Cupriavidus necator N-1: one gene and its partners. The protein of the gene in region 1 interacts with the protein of each later gene in a pairwise test. Links are inferred from orthologs where the notes say so. Each region holds a gene or a part of one and is shown in the gene's direction. Other genes may lie near its edges.

Evidence for each region. Proteins that work in one complex are often made in the same cells at the same time.
Region 2: the proteins of rlmB (region 1) and CNE_RS07445 interact in binary tests that used the Escherichia coli proteins (3 or more experiments, as listed by UniProt). The link is inferred for Cupriavidus necator N-1 from one-to-one orthologs.
Region 3: the proteins of rlmB (region 1) and tsaE interact in binary tests that used the Escherichia coli proteins (3 or more experiments, as listed by UniProt). The link is inferred for Cupriavidus necator N-1 from one-to-one orthologs.

Annotation. Positions count from the first base shown.
Region 1 is NC_015726.1:2,333,874-2,338,276, reverse strand. What follows is about bases 597-3,480. They hold rlmB (23S rRNA (guanosine(2251)-2'-O)-methyltransferase RlmB), read left to right. Parts: upstream 597-1,608; coding sequence 1,609-2,352; downstream 2,353-3,480. Other genes in these bases: tal (transaldolase), read right to left, coding at 3,176-3,480; CNE_RS10980 (SIR2 family NAD-dependent protein deacylase), read left to right, coding at 2,357-3,124; rnr (ribonuclease R), read left to right, coding at 597-1,528. Outside these bases: more of rnr, read left to right, coding at 1-596; more of tal, read right to left, coding at 3,481-4,132; ribose-5-phosphate isomerase RpiA, read left to right, coding at 4,313-4,403. UniProt on the Escherichia coli protein: Specifically methylates the ribose of guanosine 2251 in 23S rRNA.
Region 2 is NC_015726.1:1,552,127-1,555,929, reverse strand. The notes cover bases 779-3,613. They hold CNE_RS07445 (bifunctional ADP-dependent NAD(P)H-hydrate dehydratase/NAD(P)H-hydrate epimerase), read left to right. Parts: upstream 779-1,320; coding sequence 1,321-2,907; downstream 2,908-3,613. Other genes in these bases: CNE_RS07440 (DMT family transporter), read left to right, coding at 2,904-3,613; CNE_RS07450 (D-amino acid dehydrogenase), read left to right, coding at 779-1,314. Outside these bases: more of CNE_RS07450, read left to right, coding at 16-778; more of CNE_RS07440, read left to right, coding at 3,614-3,803. UniProt on the Escherichia coli protein: Bifunctional enzyme that catalyzes the epimerization of the S- and R-forms of NAD(P)HX and the dehydration of the S-form of NAD(P)HX at the expense of ADP, which is converted to AMP.
Region 3 is NC_015726.1:633,110-637,063, forward strand. Bases 779-3,764 are described here. They hold tsaE (tRNA (adenosine(37)-N6)-threonylcarbamoyltransferase complex ATPase subunit type 1 TsaE), read left to right. Parts: upstream 779-2,008; coding sequence 2,009-2,521; downstream 2,522-3,764. Other genes in these bases: CNE_RS03055 (AEC family transporter), read left to right, coding at 779-788; queG (tRNA epoxyqueuosine(34) reductase QueG), read right to left, coding at 781-1,992; CNE_RS03070 (N-acetylmuramoyl-L-alanine amidase), read left to right, coding at 2,515-3,764. In the rest of the region: more of CNE_RS03055, read left to right, coding at 1-778; more of CNE_RS03070, read left to right, coding at 3,765-3,954. UniProt on the Escherichia coli protein: Required for the formation of a threonylcarbamoyl group on adenosine at position 37 (t(6)A37) in tRNAs that read codons beginning with adenine.

The DNA of each region.
Region 1 (4,403 bases):
CTATCAGTTCTACCCGGCCGTGATGCATTCGGCCGCGCGCCTGACCTACAACGAGGTCTGGTCGGTGCTGTCCAACACCAAGGGACCCGAGGCGCACAAGCGCAGCGAGCTGGTGCCGCACCTGCAGAACCTGTATGAGCTGTTCCAGGTCCTGCTCAAGGCACGGCGCGCGCGCGGCGCGATCGACTTCGACACCACCGAGACCTATATCGTCTGCAACGCGCAGGGCAAGATCGAGCAGATCCTGCCGCGCACGCGCAACGACGCGCACCGGCTGATCGAAGAGTGCATGCTGACCGCCAACGTATGCGCGGCCGACTTCCTCGAACGCTTCAAGCACCCGGCGCTGTACCGCATCCACGCGGGCCCCAGCGAAGAGAAGCTGAAGAACCTGCGCGACTTCCTGCGCACCGCCGGCCTGTCGCTGGGCGGCGGCGACAAGCCGCAGGCATCGGACTACGCCGAGGTGATGGACAAGATCAAGTCCCGTCCCGACGCGCCGATGCTGCAGACCATGCTGCTGCGCTCGATGCAGCAGGCGGTCTACAGCCCGGACAATATCGGCCACTTCGGCCTGGCGTACGAGGCCTACGCGCACTTCACCAGCCCGATTCGCCGCTACCCCGACCTGCTGGTGCACCGCGCGATCAAGGCGGTGCTGGCGCATACCAAGTACCAGCCGGCGTTTGCGCACGGGACCGAGCTGAATACCGCGATCTCGCCCAAGGCGCGCCGGCTGCAGGCCAAGGACGCCGAGCAGAAGGCAGAACTGACCGCGGCGCGCGCCAAGCGCAACGAGGCCATCTGGGACGAGCTCGGCCTGCACTGCTCGGCAAATGAGCGCCGCGCGGACGAGGCTTCGCGCGATGTCGAGGCCTGGCTCAAGTGCTACTTCATGCGCGACAAGCTAGGCAGCGACTACGCCGGCACCATCAGCGCCGTGACCTCGTTCGGCATCTTCGTGCAGCTCGACGAGCTGTATGTGGAAGGCCTGGTCCACGTGACCGAGCTGGGCAGCGACTACTTCCAGTACGACGAGGCCCGCAACGAACTGCGCGGCGAGCGCACCGGCATCCGCTACCGCCTGACCGACCGCGTGCGCGTGCAGGTCTCGCGCGTGGACCTGGATGCGCGCAAGATCGACTTCCGCCTGGTGCAGGAGCCGTCGGCGAAAACCCTGCGCGCCCGCGCGGGGGGCACCGAGACCCAGCCGCGCGTGCCTGCCGCCCATGCGGTGCCGGCACGCAAGAAGGGACGCCAGCTGGCGGCGCTGCTGGGCGGCTCGTCCAAGCCGGAAGAGTCGTTCGACGAGACGCTGGACCGCGTGATCGAGGAGCAGCCGGTGTTCGAGGCGGTGATCACGCCGCTCAGGCCGCATGTGAAGACCGGCGGCAAGCCGGCCAAGCACGCGGCCAAGCCCAAGCCCTCGCACCTGGAGAAGCCGCGCAAGCCGGCCTCCAAGTCGCACCAGGCCAAGCCGGCGGGCAAGACGCCGGCCAAGAGCCCGCGCACCCCGCGCAAGCGCTGAAGCCCGCGGCGGCCGCCATGCCGCCGCCTCTCGCCCCCCCGGCCGGCTGCCGGGGGCGAGAGGGCGAGTACAATCGCGCCATGGCTAAAAACAAACTCCTGATCGGCTTTCACGCCGTCACCGCACGCCTGCGCCAAGATGCCAAGGGCGTGACCGATGTCTATATCGAATCCGCCCGCCGCGACCGGCGCATGCAGGACTTCGTGCGCCTGGCCGAAAGCCTGGGCGTGCGCCTGCACCCGGTCGATGCCGAGCGCCTGCGCGGCATGGCCGGCACCGACCGCCACCAGGGCGTGGTGGCACGTGCCGAAGACGTGGCACTGGCGCTGAACCTGGATGAACTGCTCGACGGCATCGAAGGCACGCCGCTGCTGCTGGTGCTGGACGGCGTCACCGACCCCCACAACCTGGGCGCCTGCCTGCGCGTGGCCGACGGCGCCGGCGCGCATGCCGTGATCGCCCCCAAGGACCGCAGCGTCGGCCTCAATGCCACCGTGGCCAAGGTCGCCAGCGGCGCCGCCGAGACCGTGCCCTATATCACCGTCACCAACCTGGCCCGCACCCTGCGTGAACTGCAGGAACGCGGCATCTGGGTCATCGGCACCGCCGACGGCACCGAAAAGTCGCTGTATGACATCGACTTCAAGGGCCCGACCGCGATCGTGATGGGCGCCGAAGGCGAGGGCATGCGTCGCCTCACGCGCGAAACCTGCGACGAGCTGGTCGGCATCCCGATGGCGGGTGGCGTGGAAAGCCTGAATGTCTCGGTCGCCAGCGGCGTATGCCTGTACGAAGCCGTGCGCCAGCGGCGCCTGCCGCGATAAGTCCATGGCCGCTGATTCCGGTCTCCTTGAAATGCCGGGGCTTGAGGAAGCACGCCGGCTGATCGCGGCCGCCGGCAATATCTTCGTGCTGACCGGCGCCGGCATTTCCGCCGAATCCGGCGTGCCGACCTTCCGCGACGCGATGACCGGGCTGTGGGAACAGTTCGACCCGGAAGAGCTGGCCAGCGAGGACGCCTACCGCCGCCAGCCCGCTCTGGTCTGGGAGTGGTACGTGCACCGGCGCGAGCTGGTCGCAGCCGTGCATCCCAACCCGGCGCACCATGCGCTGGTCGCGCTGGCTGCGCAGAAACCTTTCACGCTGGTCACGCAGAACGTTGACGGCCTGCACCAGCGCGCCGGCAGCGCGGGCGTGATCGAACTGCACGGGAACCTGTTCGCCAACAAATGGCTGGACGGGTGCGGACGCTGCAACGAGGCGACCGCGCTGCCGGGCATGCCGCCGCGCTGTAACCTGTGCGGCGCGCTGATGCGTCCGGGCGTGGTGTGGTTCGGCGAGGACCTGCCGCGCGTGGCGCGCTACCGCGCCGAGCATGCGGCGCAACACTGCGACCTGTGCCTGGTGGTCGGCACCTCGGGGCTGGTCTATCCGGCGGCGGGGTTGCCGGGCCTGGCGCGCGAGCATGGCGCGCCGGTGATCGTGGTCAATCTGCAGCCATCGGCGCTGGACCAGACCGCGGATATCGTGCTGTCCGCCGCGGCGGGTGCGTGCCTGCCGCTGCTGTGGCCGCAGCTGGCGCCATCGGCCGGCTGAGCCTCGGGCCCGGGCGTTGCCGCCCGGGCCTGTCTTGCGCTGAACTGGCGCTTATTTTGCAATCCCGCCGATCAGCTTCTCCAGCTTGACAGCATCCGCCGCAAACAGGCGGATGCCTTCGGCCAGCTTTTCCGTCGCCATCGCATCCTCATTCAACTGCCAGCGGAAGGACGCCTCGTCGGCCGCGATGCGGGCGATATTGGCGGCCTGGGCCTGGTCCACCGACAGCTTGTGCGTCACCGGACCCTGGCCGGCGGCCAGCTGCTCGAGCAGCTCGGGGCTGATGGTCAGCAGGTCGCAGCCGGCCAGCGACAGGATCTGCGCGGTGCTGCGGAAGCTGGCGCCCATCACCTCGGTCGGGTAGCCGAACTTCTTGTAGTAGTCGTAGATCTGGCGCACCGAGCGCACGCCGGGGTCGTTGTCGCCGCCGTTGGCGGCCGCGTCCCATTGCTCGCCGGCCTGCTTCTTGTACCAGTCGAAGATGCGGCCGACGAAGGGCGAGATCAGCTGCGCGCCGGCCTCGGCGCACGCCACCGCCTGCACCAGCGAGAACAGCAGCGTCATGTTGCAGCGGATGCCGTCGCGCTGCAGGATCTCGGCCGCGCGGATGCCTTCCCAGGTGGAGGCGATCTTGATCAGCACGCGCTCGCGCGCGATGCCGCGCTGCTCGTACAGCTGGATCAGGTGGCGCGCCTTGGCCACGCTGGCCTCGGTGTCGAAGGACAGGCGCGCATCGACTTCGGTCGACACGCGGCCCGGCACGATCGCCAGGATCTCGCAGCCGAAGGCGATCAGCACGGCGTCCATCACCGCATCGACGCCGCCGTTGCCGTGGTGGTCACGCACGGCCTGCTCCAGCAGGTGGCGGTATTCGGGTTTCTGCACCGCCTTCAGGATCAGCGACGGATTGGTGGTCGCGTCCTGCGGGGTGTACTGCTTCATCAGCTGGAAGTCGCCGGTATCGGCCACCACCGTGGTGAACTGCCTGAGTTGTTCGAGCTGGTTCATGGTCGCTAGTTGGTCTGCTTGAGCGTCTGCAAAATCATTCGCGGGCATCAGGGGGGGCGCAGGTCGCACACGGGTCGCGCACCCGCCACCCCGGCCTGATCCATTGTACCGTCGCCCGCGTGACCTGCCGCCGCAATCCGCTACACTACGCGTTTCCCCCAACGCAATCTGGCTGTTGTCATGACTCAGGATGAACTCAAGGCGCTGGTCGCGCAAGCTGCCGCCGACTACGTGAAGCAGGAAGTGCCCGAAGGAGCAGTGCTCGGCGTGG
Region 2 (3,803 bases), 780 kb from region 1 along the record:
GAGGTTTCCAGTCCGATGCATGTGATCGTCATCGGCGCCGGCGCGATCGGCGTCAGTTCCGCCTGGTACCTGCGGCAGGCCGGTTTCGACGTGACCGTGCTCGAACGCCGCGCCGCGCCGGCGCAGGAAGCCAGCTTCGGCAATGCCGGCGTGATCGCGCCCGGCTACGTCACGCCATGGGCCGCGCCGGGCATGCCCGGCAAGATCCTGCGCACGCTCTTTGCGCGCGAGGCGCCGGTCCTGTTCCGCCCTTCCGCCGACCCCGCCATGTGGCGCTGGATCGCGCGCTGGCTGCGCGAATGCCGGCTGGAGCGCTACCGCGCCAACAAGCTGCGCATGCAGCGGCTGGCGTTCTACAGCCGCGCGTGCCTGCACCGGCTGCGCAGCGAGCTGGAGATCGACTACGAGCAGTCGCAAGGCTATCTGCAGCTGTTCCGCACCGCGCGCGACCTCGACCTGGCCGCGCCCGCCGTGGCCCTGCTGCGCGAGAACAACGTGCCGCACCGGCTGGTCAGCGCGCAGGAATGCCGCCGCATCGAACCGGGCTTGGCGGCCGACACGCCGCTGGCTGGCGGGCTGCACCTGCCGGAAGACGAATCCGGCAACTGCCCGATGTTCGTGCGCGCGCTGCACCGGCATGCCGAGGCCGCAGGCGTATCGTTTCGCTTCGACACCCAGGTGGCGCGCGTCAGGCCAGACAACGCAGGCAAGCTGCAGGTCGAGCTGTCGCACGCTGACAAGCAGCGCCCTGGCCAGGTGCTGAACGCCGACCGCGTGCTGGTCGCGGCCGGCGCCGACAGCACCGCGCTGCTGCGCCCGCTGGGCCTGCGCGTGCCGCTGTATCCGGTCAAGGGCTACTCGGTGACGGTGATGGTCCGCGACGAACTGCAGGCGCCGCTGGGCGCGCTGATGGATGAGTCCTACAAGGTCGCGATCACGCGCATGGGCAACCGCCTGCGCGTGGCGGGCACGGCCGAGCTGGGCTCACGCACGCTCGATTTGCGGCCGGCCGCACTGAATACGCTGATCAAGGTCGCGCGCGACTGGTTCCCGGTGGCCGGCAACTACCAGGAAGCCACGCAATGGGTGGGCGCGCGGCCGATGCTGCCGGACGGGCCGCCGCTGATCGGCCCTACGGCTGTACCCGGCCTGTTCCTCAACCTCGGCCATGGCTCGACGGGCTGGGCGATGAGCTGCGGATCGGGCAAGATTACGGCTGACCAGATCGCCGCCAGCGCCGGCCCCCATGGCGGCCCAGACATCGACATGGAGGGCCTGCTGCCCGACCGCTACGGCTTGGGGCCCGCCAGATAACCAGACATGACACCCTCTGCCTCTTCCGCCACCTCGCCCGCAAGCGGCGACGGCTGGTTTGCACTCGATGCCGCCGCATCCGCACCGGTTCCGCTGTACGACGTCGCCGCCATCCGCCGCATCGAGAACGCCGCCTTCACGCAACTGCCCGCCTTTACGCTGATGTCGCGCGCCGGCGCCGCGGGCGCGCGCTGGCTGGCCTGCCACGCACCCGCCGGCCCGCTGCTGTTCCTGGCGGGTCCCGGCAACAATGGCGGCGATGCGCTGGTGGCCGCCACGCAATTGCACAGCGCCGGCCGTGCCGTGCAGGTATGGCTGACGGCGGACCCGCAGCACCTGCCCGCCGACGCCGCGACAGCATGGCAGCAAGCGCACGCCGCCGGCGTCCCGGTCAACGTGGTCGCGGGCATGGCTGCCTCGCCTGACGCGGACTGGCCCGCCGGCACCGCTGCGATCGTCGACGGCCTGCTCGGCATCGGCCTGAACCGCCCCGCCGACGGCACCATGGCGTGGTGGATCGGACAAATCAACCGCAGCGCGCTGCCGGTGTTTGCGCTGGACATCCCCAGCGGACTGTTCGCCGACACCGGCGCGGGCACGCCGGCCGTGCGCGCGCAGCGCACGCTGACCTTTATCGCCGCCAAGCCCGGGCTGCTGACACTGGACGGGCGCGACTGCGCCGGCGAGGTCGACATCGCGCCGATCGGGCTCGGCTATCCGCCGGACGAAGCGCCCCATTGCCTGGTAAACGGCCCGGCACTGTTCAGTACCGCGCTGCCGCGCCGCCGCCACGCCAGCAACAAGGGCACGCATGGCTCGCTGGCGGTCATCGGCGGCAACCTCGGCATGACCGGCGCGCCGCTGCTGGGCGCCAGGGCCGCGCAGTTCCTCGGCGCGGGCAAGGTGCATATCGGCTTCCTGGCGCAGCCCGCACCGCTGTTCGATCCGCTGCATCCCGAGCTGATGCTGCATGCCGTGGACGCACTGGCCCTCGCTGCGATGTCGGCGCTGGTGATCGGTCCGGGCATGGGCACGGATGCCAACGCACACAAGCAGTTTGCGCGGCTGCTGCAAGCCGCGCCCGTGCCGCTTGTGCTGGATGCCGATGCCTTGAACCTGCTGGCCGCCGATCCGGCGCTGGCCGGGGCACTGGCCGCCAGCGGCGCGGCTTGCGTGATGACACCGCACCCGCTCGAAGCCGCCCGGCTGATGGGCGTGCCCGTCGCCGACGTGCAGCGCGACCGGCCCGCTGCCGCCGCGGCACTGGCTGCGCAATGGCTGGCCGTAGTGGTGCTGAAGGGATCGGGCACCGTGATCGCGGCACCTGGCGGCAGCCCATGCACGCTCAACCCGACCGGCAATGCGGCGCTTGCCAGTGCCGGCACCGGGGACGTGCTGGCTGGCATGCTGGGCGCCCTGCTGGCACAGGGCATGGCGCCTCTGGCCGCAGCCCAGGCGGCGGTGTGGATCCACGGCCGTGCAGCCGATGCCCTCGTCGCCCAGGGCACCGGGCTGGCCGGCGTCACCGCAAGCGAACTGTACGCGCCGGCGCGCACCGTCTTCAACCAGTTGCTGGCCGGGACCCGCGCATGACGCGCGGCGCGCTGCTGCGCGATCCCGCCGACCGCCGCCACCTGCTTACCGGCATCGCGCTGCTGGTCATCGGGCAATGGATCCTCAGCCTGCTCGATGCCACCAGCAAGACCCTGACGCAGCAAGGACTGCCGCTGGTGGCCGTGGCATGGGTGCGCTATGTCGGCCATGTGGTCGCGATCTTCCTGCTGCTCGGTCCCGCCGGCTGGCGGTGCCAGTGGCGGCCGGCAAAGCTTGGGCTGCAGTGGCTGCGGGGCGGGCTAATGCTGGTCTCGACGCTGGTGTTCTTCAGCGTGCTGATGCTGATGCCGCTGGCGCAGGCCACGGCACTGAATTTCTGCGCGCCCCTGTTCGTGGTGGCGCTGTCGCCGTGGCTGCTGGGCGAGCGCCCCGGGCGCCATGCCCGCTGGATGCGCTGGACCGGTGTGGTGGTCGGCTTTGCCGGCATGCTGGTGGTGGTGCGCCCGGGTGGCCAGCTCAGTCCGCTCGGCGTCGGCCTGGGCCTGGTGTCGGCACTGGTGTTCGCGCTGATGCAGATGCTGACGCGCCGCATTGCCGCGCATGACGCGCCCATGACCACACTGATCCAGAGCGGTGTCACCGGCGCCTGCCTGACCACGCTGATCGTGCCCTTCTTCTGGTTCAGCGCGTGGCCCACGCCGATGCAATGTGCGCTGTTGCTCTCTGCAGGGATCACCGGGTCCCTGGGCCACTATTTCGTCATCCGGGCCTTCCAGTACGCGGATGCCTCGTTCCTGAGCCCCTTCCTGTACCTGCAGATCTTGTCCGCCACCGTGATCGGCTACCTGGCCTTCGACCAACTGCCCGACTGGACCACCGCAGCTGGCATCGGCATTATCTGCCTGGGTGGCTTGTGCGTGGCGGGCGGCGAACCG
Region 3 (3,954 bases), 1.7 Mb from region 1 along the record:
GCCTGGTCTACTTCGTGCTGTTCCCGGCGCTGCTGCTGCAGTCGACCAATACCGCGGTGCTGGATTTCTCCTCGACCTCGGCCATGCTGGGGCTGGCGCTGCTGGTGATGGCCACCGGCATGGCCGGCGGCTACGCCGTTAAATGGGTGTTGCGCCCGGACGCGCTGAGCTTTGCCTCGGGCCTGCAGACCGCGTTCCGCTTCAATTCCTATATCGGGCTGGCGCTGGCATCGCGCCTGGGCGGCTCCGAGGGGCTGGCGCTGATGGCGGTGATCGTCGGCTGCACGGTGCCGCTGTGCAACGTGGCGGCGGTGTGGGCGCTGGCGCGGCACGGCCAGACCGCGCTGTGGAAGGAGCTGGCGCGCAACCCGCTGATCCTGGCCACCGCCGGCGGCCTGCTCACCAACCTGATGGGGCTGCATGCGCCCGAGGTGCTGGGCATGACACTGAACCGACTGGGCTCGGCCTCGACCGCGCTGGGGCTGATGACGGTGGGCGCCGGGCTGCAGATGAGCGGCGCCACCGGCACTGCGGGGCCGGTGGCCTGGTGGACCGGGGTCAAGCTGCTGGCGATGCCGTGCGTGGCCTGGCTGGTGGGGCGTCACCTGCCGCTGACCGCGCTGCAGTACCAGATCGTGGTGCTGTATGCCTCGCTGCCCACGGCCTCCAGCGCCTATATCCTGGCGGTGCGCATGGGCGGTAACGGGCCGATGGTGGCAGCGACGATTTCGCTGATGACGGTGGCGGCGATCGTGACCACGCCGCTGTGGCTGGCGCTGGTCAGCTAGCGCCTGGCGGCGGGCCGTCCTGGGCAAGGGCCCAGTCGATATGCTCGCGCACCAGCGGCGTGGCGCTCTCGCGCCGCTCCAGCAGCGCTGCGCGGATGCGCGCGGCCAGGGCAGCATCTTCGGCGCGCGTGCCCGACCGCGCCGCGCGCAGGCTGTTGCCCAGCCCCACCGCCAGGTTGCGCAGCCAGCGCTCATGGCCGATGCGGCGGATCGGGCTGCCTTCGAGCCGCTGGTTGAATTCCGCTTCGGTCCACTGGAACAGCGCCACCATGTCTGGCGCGTCCAACCCGTTGCGCACGTCGAAGTCCGGCACCATGGCCACATGCGCGAACTTGTTCCACGGGCAGGCGAGCTGGCAGTCGTCGCAGCCATAGACGCGGTTGCCCATGGGCGCGCGGAACTCCACCGGGATCGGGCCCTTGTGCTCGATGGTCAGGTAGGAGATGCAGCGGCGCGCATCCAGCCGGTACGGCGCCAGGATGGCACGCGTGGGGCAGATGTCCAGGCAGCGGTGGCAGTTGCCGCAGTGGCCGGACTCGGGCGCGTCGGCCGGCAGCGGGATGTCGACCAGGATCTCGCCCAGGAAGAACATCGAGCCGCCGTCGCGGTCCAGCAGCAGCGTATGCTTGCCGCGCCAGCCGAGCCCGCCCTGGCTGGCCAGCGCCACTTCCATGACGGGTGCGGAATCGGTAAAGACGCGGTAGCCGAATTTTCCGATTTCGGCTTCGATCCGGCTGGCCAGTTGCTGCAGGCGGCTGCGCAGCACCTTGTGATAATCGCGTCCGCGCGCATACAGCGACACCACCGCGGTGGCCGGATCGTCCAGCCGCGCCAGCTCGTGGCGGCGCCAGTCTGTGGCGCCGGCCTGGGCGCCGGCGGCCGGAATGTAAGGCATCCGCGCCACGATCGCGCGCACGGTGCCGGGCACCAGTTCGGCCGGCCGGGCGCGCCGCAGGCCGTGGTTCGCCATATAATCCATGTCGCCGTGGTAGCCCTGCGCCAGCCACGCCATCAGCCCCGGCTCGGCATGACTGAGGTCGACATCGGCGATGCGCACGGAGGCAAAGCCCAGTTCCGCGCCCCATGTGCGGATCGACGCGGCCAGTGCCGCAAGTTCCCCGGGTCCCGCGGCCAGGTGGCCGGGGGTGCCGGAAACGGGGGTAGGTGGCGCATCTGCCTGCCCTGGGGCGACTCGGTCGATCATCCCTGAATTGTACGCAATGCCCTTGCTCGAAGAACGCACCCTGACGCTGCCCGACGAAGCCGCCACCGCGCGCCTGGGCGCCGCGCTGGCCGCCACCGTGCAGGCCATGCCGCCGCACACGGTGCATGTGCAGCTGTCCGGCGACCTGGGCGCCGGCAAGACCACGCTGACGCGCGCGATCCTGCGCGCACTCGGCCATGCGGGCAAGGTCCGCAGCCCCACCTACACGCTGTGCGAGCCCTACGAGGTGGCCCGCGCCGACGGCTCGCCGCTGACCGTCTACCACTTCGACCTGTACCGCTTTGCCGACCCCGAAGAGTGGATCGACGCGGGTTTTCGCGACTGCTTCGCCGAACCGGCTTTCAACCTGGTCGAGTGGCCGGAGAAGGCCGGCCGCCTGCTCGGGGAACCGGATCTCCATATGTTGCTCCAATCGGACATGGCCGGGGCGGATGACGCCGGCGAGCGGCGGATCGCGACGATGCGCGCCTATACTCACACTGGACTTACCCTGCTGAACGCATGCTGATCAAGCGACTTGCCACTGACCGCCCCGATGGACCCGACGGCCTGCTGCAGGCGCGCCGCAAATGGATGGCGCAGGCACTGAAGCTGGGCGCGGGCACGGCCGTGCTGACCCTGGTCGGCCCGCAGATCGCGTTTGGCGCCGGCATCGTCGCGGTGCGCGTGTGGCCGGCCGAGGACTACACCCGCGTCACCATCGAATCCGATGCCCCGCTGGCCGCCGTGCACCAGATGATCCGCGACCCCGACCGGCTGGTGGTGGACATCGACGGCCTGGACCTGTCGCCCACGCTGCGCGAGCTGGTGGCCAAGATCACCCCGAACGACCCCTATATCCAGACCGTGCGCGTCGGCCAGAACCGCCCGCGCGTGGTCCGCATGGTGTTCGACCTGAAGGAAAACGTGGCGCCGCAGGTGTTCACGCTGGCGCCGATCGGCACCTACCGCAACCGGCTGGTGTTTGACCTGTACCCGGTCAATCCGCCCGATCCGCTGTGGAAGCTGGTGCGCGACACCGAGGAAAAGCAGCGCCGCTTCGCCACCTCGGATCCGGCGCCGGGCAACGATGGCATCGCCGGCGCGCCGGCTGGTGCCGAGGAAGACGCGATCGGCGCGCTGGTGCGCCGCTTTGACGAGAAGGGCGAGGTGCCGCCCACCACCGCGCCGCTGCCGCCGCCGGTGGCCTCGGCCCGGCCCAGGCCGTCCGCACCGCCGGTGCCGAGCCCCAATGCCCCGGTGGTGCCGCCGGTCGCACGCGACAATCCCACCGCCGAACGGCCCTTCAAGATGCGCCGCCTGCTGACCGTGGCGATCGATCCCGGCCACGGCGGCGAAGACCCCGGCGCGATCGGCGCCGCCGGCTCGCGCGAGAAGGACGTGGTGCTGCAGATCGCGCACCGCCTGCGCGCCAAGATCGATGCGCAGCCCAATATGCGCGCGATGATGACGCGCGACGCCGACTTCTTCGTGCCGCTGAACGTGCGCGTGCAGAAGGCGCGCCGGGTGCAGGCCGACCTGTTTGTATCGATCCACGCCGATGCCTTCCTCTCGCCCGAGGCGCGCGGTGCGTCAGTGTTCGCGCTGTCCGAGCGCGGTGCGTCCAGTACCGCGGCACGCTGGCTGGCCAACAAGGAAAACGCAGCCGACCTGATCGGCGGCGCCAATATGGGCAACAAGGATGCGCAGGTCGCGCGCGTGCTGCTGGACCTGTCCACCACCGCGCAGATCAACGACAGCCTGCAGGTCGGCAAGGCCGTGCTGGGCGAGATCGGTGGCATCAACAAGCTGCACAAGGGCAGCGTGGAGCAGGCCGGGTTTGCGGTGCTGAAGGCCCCGGATATTCCGTCGATCCTGATCGAGACGGCCTTCATCAGCAATCCGGAAGAAGAGCGCAAGCTCAACGACAACGCACACCAGGAGCAGCTGGCCAATGCGATC